DNA from 2 places in the Metabacillus dongyingensis genome. Region 2 is predicted to be linked to the other one. Evidence: riboswitches for the same ligand, from Rfam matches in the RefSeq annotation. Region 2 holds a riboswitch; the other holds the start of a gene.
The links. Region 2 has a riboswitch for S-adenosylmethionine ahead of K8L98_RS01295 (LLM class flavin-dependent oxidoreductase). Riboswitches for the same ligand answer to the same signal wherever they lie in the genome.
Positions count from the first base shown of each region.

Region 1: it holds a riboswitch for S-adenosylmethionine, as region 2 does, so the genes downstream of both, fbpA (Fur-regulated basic protein FbpA) here and K8L98_RS01295 (LLM class flavin-dependent oxidoreductase) in region 2, are expected to answer to the same signal.

Region 1 is NZ_CP082944.1:1,599,634-1,602,800, forward strand. It holds gene K8L98_RS07925 (aliphatic sulfonate ABC transporter substrate-binding protein) at 1-578, opposite strand, end outside; gene K8L98_RS07930 (DUF2325 domain-containing protein) at 917-1,204, shown strand; SAM riboswitch class I at 1,350-1,457, shown strand; gene fbpA (Fur-regulated basic protein FbpA) at 1,559-1,711, shown strand; gene K8L98_RS07940 (LolA family protein) at 1,911-2,816, opposite strand; gene K8L98_RS07945 (RNA polymerase sigma factor) at 2,817-3,167, opposite strand, start outside.
Region 2 is NZ_CP082944.1:229,317-232,483, forward strand. It holds gene K8L98_RS01290 (class I SAM-dependent methyltransferase) at 77-847, shown strand; gene K8L98_RS01295 (LLM class flavin-dependent oxidoreductase) at 842-1,906, opposite strand; SAM riboswitch class I at 1,985-2,089, opposite strand; gene K8L98_RS01300 (thioredoxin family protein) at 2,148-2,468, opposite strand.

The sequences.
Region 1 (3,167 bases), 1.4 Mb from region 2:
ACTTTATTCGTTTCAAAAGCAGCCTGCGCTTCATCAGGCTGAAGCTGAATGATCTGTATTTCAGATGGATCCATGCCTTCCTTTTCAAGGAAGCGGTACAGCAATCCAAATGCGCTGCTTCCTTTGGCAACCGCTACTTTTTTTCCCTTTAAATCCTCTGGTTTTTGAATAGGGCTATCTTTATGGACAAGAATAGCATCCCCTTTTTCTCCGGTGCTTGCTGATGCGATTTCTTTAAACGGAATATCAGCACCCTGGCCGGATAGGACCGGAATATTGCCGACCCTCCCAAAATCAATCCTTCCTGATGCAATGGCTTCAAAATAGGAGGGGCCGCTTTGAAATTCGACCCATTTAACTTTTGCGCCAGCCTTATTGAATTCTTCCTCAAACCAGCCTTTATGCTTTGCAAGCAAAATAGGCCAGATGCTTTGCTGAATACCGATATTGACCGTTATACCCTCTTTCTTTGATTCGCTGTTCTCTATTGAACCAGCTGATTTAGACCCGCACCCAGAAAGAAGGGTGAGCAGCATAAAGAAAATCAAGTACCCAGTAAAACGATTCGTTCTTTTCATATTCATCCCCCTAGAAGATATGTTGAAATAGTAACTCATTTTCACTTCCTTTTCTCCGCTGAAACAGGAAAGGCCCTATCTAACAGCATAAAGATGCTGCTAGACAGGGCCTTCGGTTGACAGATCGGCTTATGTATGAATATATATCCATGTTAATACTTACTATTCCGATTTGTCAAGTGTGATTTATTTTCAAATCACATTGATAAATCAGAATATTCGGAGTAAAATAATAACAATAACTGAAAACGTCGACCAGACTGCTGGAGGCTTTCGTTCCTGTTTATTTTTCTCACAGAATGAAAGCCTCTTCGTCTATACAAAAGGAGGATGCTGTTATGAAGTATTTGCTGATTGCAGGCGGGGATCGCATCGAGCCCATCGTGGCGAGACTTGCGCAGGAAGGGGTAAAGGTGATTTCTCATCTGGACGGAAGAAAACCCAAGATGACCGTCAAAGAAATTCCATGCAAAGTGGAGGTGGTACTCATACTCACCGATTACATCAATCACAATCTCTCCACGATTGTAAAAAGAAAGGCTCAGGAGAAGGCGATTCCTGTTTTTTTCTCGAAACGCTCATGGACCTCCATATCCTGTGAATTGAAAAAAATCATGACAGCGTAGTCTAATTATGCATTAAAACCAACTTGACACATATGATTAATTAGTATTAAAATAAAATCAGAAAAATCGCTGATCGGTCGACCGAAAGCTCATACCAATAGGTATGGGTTATTTTTGTGGGGACACTATGGTCTAATAGAAATTCTTCTTATCAAGAGAGGCGGAGGGAATGGCCCGATGAAGTCTCAGCAGCAGCTTCTACGTGTGAAGACTGTGCTAAATCCATCAAGCTTCAGTGCTTGGAAGATGAGAAGGGGCACGTTCATTTTAAATGAACCCTCTTCTTTGTAATCAGAAGGGGGTATTATTTATTCCCCCTTATATTAAGAAAAAGGGGTGTCTGAATTGGGAAACATGATTCGTCAGGCTATTGAAAAAAGAAAAAAACATCTCATCGGCAAACTGCTTAGCAACGGTATTTATAAGAAGAATGATTTACATTTATTTGAGCTGACTTTAACGGAGCTTGAGGAGGAATTCAAGCGGATTTTAAACGTGCAAAATTAAATGAGAGTGTTCCAAAAGTCTAACTTTTGGTCACCCTGGCAGACTGGCAGCTTACCTCAGCTGTGATAGAAATAACTATCATACAAACCAAAACCACTTAAATCATGCAAAGAAAAAAGCTGAATCAAAAGTGTCGTTTTTAAAACGGCCTTTTGATTCAGCCTTTTGAACAGGTTTGAACCCGAGATATTATTAATCTTTACTGCTCGCTTCCTTCATCTGTTTCCTCAATCGGACTATTGAACTCTTCAATGATTTCTGCACCTACAGGCGGTTCAAGTTTAAATAATCCATGATTTTTTTCATATTCCTTTACTTCAAACTGGATGACTTTAGGCTGATCATCGATTGCTTTCCCCTCAGCCACAAGCATTTCTTTCACCACATATCCTGTTTCTTTATCAAACCAGAACTCAACGGTCCTATCAGCACTATAGGTAATTTGATAACGGTCAGCCTTTCGTCCAGCGATCGTCGTTTCCCCTAAACTCTTTATCTGATCAGGATCTAATTCATTTAGAATGTCTTGTGTATATTGAGAAGCTGTTAAAAGCAGTTCAGTAATAGTAAATGTGTTCTCTTTTTTATCGTAACTTTTCTGGAACTTTCCATTTACAACTGTCACATTCCCGTTCTCATATTCCCGTCTTTCTTTTCTTCCTGAAACGTACTGCTTACTCCTGTCATCAAAAACAATATAAATAATCAGCTCTGTTTCCTTCTTCTTTTTATCCTCATCCTTATGCTCCAATGGTTTGTCCATTTCTAAAAACTTGTCTCTGATTAACTCATTGAGCGCTCTTTCTATCGCTGCTTTGACAGGAGGTGTGTTCCAGGCTGCAAGACACAGGATGAAGAGGGATGCACAAATGAGTGCTGCGCGTTTTAAGTATTTATATGGAATTGGCTGTTGCTTTTTCTTTTGAGGAAGCATGACCTCTTTATCTTCGAGAATGATGTCCAAAGCTTCTTCAAGCTGCAGAAATTGTTCAAAGGATTCTGAGCATTCTTCGCATTCTTCAATGTGCTCAAGCAGGGCATCCTGTTCCGGCTCTGACAGCTGATCAAAGATAAGAATTTTTTCCTGGCATTTTTCGCAGTTCATTTATAGCACCCCCTTACTTTTAAGAGCGTCCATTAATTTCTTGCGGCCCCTAAATACTCTTGTCTTTACTTTTGCAAGTGAAATTTTAAGGCTTGCGGCTATTTCTTCGTATGAACGGCCTTGATTTCTTAAGATGAGAATATTCTTTGTTTCTTGATCTAGTGTCTGAAAAACTTCTTTAACCTCGCCGATCATTTCTTTCGACAGAAATGCCCGTTCAGGTGTTTCGGTGTTGATGCTGATGTTGTGCTTGTATTCTTCACTCACATGCTGTACAGTGTCCTGATTTCGTTTCATTTTTCGTAAATGGTCATAGGTTGTGTTTTTTGACAAAATCGTAACCCAAGCTTC
Region 2 (3,167 bases):
TTCCGCATTTCTTATGTATGAGTCACAGGATTAAGGCTATAAATAATAACATAATTCTACCCGGGAGGCTGGTTACATGTTCAGCAGCTACAGCAAACTTGCAACGGAAGTTTATGATATCGACAAGCCGGTCGGCCATTCTTTTGGAGACATCGAATATTACCGTGAGCGTCTCAAGGATGTAAAAGGACGTATTTTAGAGCCGGGTGCCGGGTCAGGAAGAATCTATATTCCTTTTCTTAAGGATGGGCTGAAAATAGAAGGAATCGATCAATCGCAAGATATGCTCGAGTCATGCAGAAAGCGCTGCGAGGAGAGGGGGCTGTCTCCAGTCCTGCAGAAAATGGGGATGAGCGAAATGAAACTCCCCCGCACCTTTGAGGCGATTATCATTCCAGCGGGGACGTTTTTGCTGATTGAAGACAGAAAGCAATCCATTTTGGCGCTTAAGAACTTTTACGATCATCTGGCTGCAGGCGGCCGGCTGATTCTTGATTTGTATCTTCAGCCTGATACAGCTCTAAATGAGGTCAAGACGAAAACTTGGGTTACACCCGAACAGAATGTTATTACAATGGAATCAAAGCGGGTGGAAGTGAATTACCTTGAGCAGTATTCGGTAAGCTATTTGAAATATGAAAAGTGGCAGGAAGGCAAGCTGATAGACACTGAACTGCAGAGGTTTGCGATGAGATGGTACGGTGTACGTGAATTTAAATTGGTTTTAGAGCGGCTTGGGTTTATTGACATTGTGATATCAGCTGACTATACATATGGAAAAGAGCCCGTGCACGCGGAGCAAACCATTACGTTTGAAGCAAGAAGACCAGAAGGCACATACTCATGAAGAGTATGTGCTTTCTAGTTTCGCTTTTCTTTTTTCTTCCACAAGCGGCATCACTTCTGTTGAGAATCGTTCCATTTCCTCGAGCTGCGGAGAGAATTGCAGCAGAAGCAAGTCGAGCCCGGCATCTTCATACTGAATAATCTTTTCTGCAATCTGCTCAGGCGTTCCGATTAGATTCGGTCGCAATCCTCGATTGGAGACAGAGTAATCATAAAGATCGAGCTTTTGTTCAAGCTGGGATTTTGTTGTGAAATCTTTATATCCCGCATAAGCTGAAGATTCCTTAATATCCGTGATTCTTGCAAGCTCCGCCTGAACCTCATCATCCGTATCTCTGCACACAATGTAAGCAGCCATTCCAAAGGATTGAAACGGTTTGCCTTCAGCAGATGCTCTTAACTTCTTCATCTCATCAATCTTGCTTCTGATTTCATCAACCGTTCCGCCGTGCATTACATAGGCATCACAATGCCTGGCAATGGTTTCTTTTCCGCGGGGGCTTTCGCCGCCTGCATAAAGAATAGGATTCGGCTTTTGTACAGGCTTTGGATGGAGATGTGTTTGGCTGAACTGATAGAAATTGCCTTGATAGGTGAAGGTTTCTTTTTCCCACAGCCCTTTTAATACTTGGATGAATTCTTCTGTCCGGTCATATCTTGCATCATGCTCAGTAAAAATTCCGCCATATTGCCGTGCTTCTTCTTCCCACCAGGCCGATACGACGTTTAAGGTGAATCTGCCATTGCTGATGTGATCGATGTTTGCTGCCATTTTTGCTGTAACCGCGGGATTATGAAAACCGGGTCTAACTGCGGTCATGATTTCAATCTTCTCTGTCACGGCTGCAAGTGCGGCAGCTGTGGTCCATGCTTCGAGGGAATCGTGCTCAGGTCCTTTAATATCATTTAAGTAAAGCTCGGCAATCAAGGTTGTATCATAACCCCATTTTTCCGCCTTTTGAATGACCTCTTTTGCATATGCGTAGGTCGGGGGCATATTCTCATTTTCCACATTCCGGAGCCATCCGCCGAAGATCGGCAGCCAAAATCCGTATTTCATCAATAAAACACTCCTCTTTCCGCATAAAAAAGCCTCTCTTGTGTAAGAAGAGAGGCAGAATCTGCTGTATTCAGTTCCATCTCATCTGTCAAACATAACGTTTGCTGGAATTGGCACGGTTTCTGTATAGATCCGTTGCCGAGGCTTCAAAGGGCCATGTCCCTCCACCTCTCTTGATAAGAAAGCATATGAAATTAGTTGTATCATAAATAAAATTGTTTAATCTGTCAATTCTAAAAATTCATCCGAGCTTTTCTTGCAGGAATTCAATTACTTGCTCTGGTGATTTTGCATTAGCGCTGTGAAGATGCCCGAGTTTTTCACCGTTTTTGAAGATCAGAATGCTTGGGATGCCCATTACCTGATAAGTTTCTGCAAGTTCAGGGAACTCATCCTTATTGATTTCGTACCAATCATATTTAGAATAAGCCCCAATGATTTCATCAATAAACATATTCATTCTTGTACAGTCAGGGCACCAGTCTGCGAAAAATTTGATCAGCACCTCTTGATCTTGGGTAATTAACTCTTGAAACTGTTCTTTGGATGTAATTTGCTTCATGATCATGCCTCCTTGCTTTTATTTTAATACATAATGAGGATTTTGCATTCACGAATTGCTTATGCAGGCCAAAATAAACTTTGTAAAGAGCTCTGGTCACTGAATGCGCAGTGCTGGATAAAAAGGATGATATGGAGTTTTGGCAGATAGCGAATGCCTCTGTTAGGATGTACAAAAAAACCTGGGTGGATCCTGGAAACAGGTCGAGAGCGATTTTAGAGGAATTAAAGAGCCAGTATGAGTCTTCAAAAGAGCTGGAAATCGGATTTAGAGGAATCAAAGAGCCTGTATGAGTCTCCAAAACAGTTGGAAAGCCGATTTAGGGGAAACAAAGATCGTGTTTGAGTCCTCAAAAGAGCTGGAAATCCGATTTAGAGGAATCAAAGAACCAGTATGAGTCTCCAAAACGTGTGTAAAGTCATTTTAGAGGAATCAAAGAACCAGTATGAGTCCTCAAAAGAGCTGGAAATCGGATTTAGAGGAATCAAAGAGCCTGTATGAGTCTCCAAAACAGGAGGAAAGGCGATTTAGGGGAATCAAAGATCGTGTATGAGTCCTCAAAAGAGCTGGAAATCGAATTTAGAGGAATCAAAGGGCCAGTATGAGTCTCCAAAACGTGTGTAAAGTCATTTTAGAGGAATCAAAGAACCAGTATGAGTCCTCAAAAGAGCTGGAAATCGGATTTAGAGGAATCAAAGG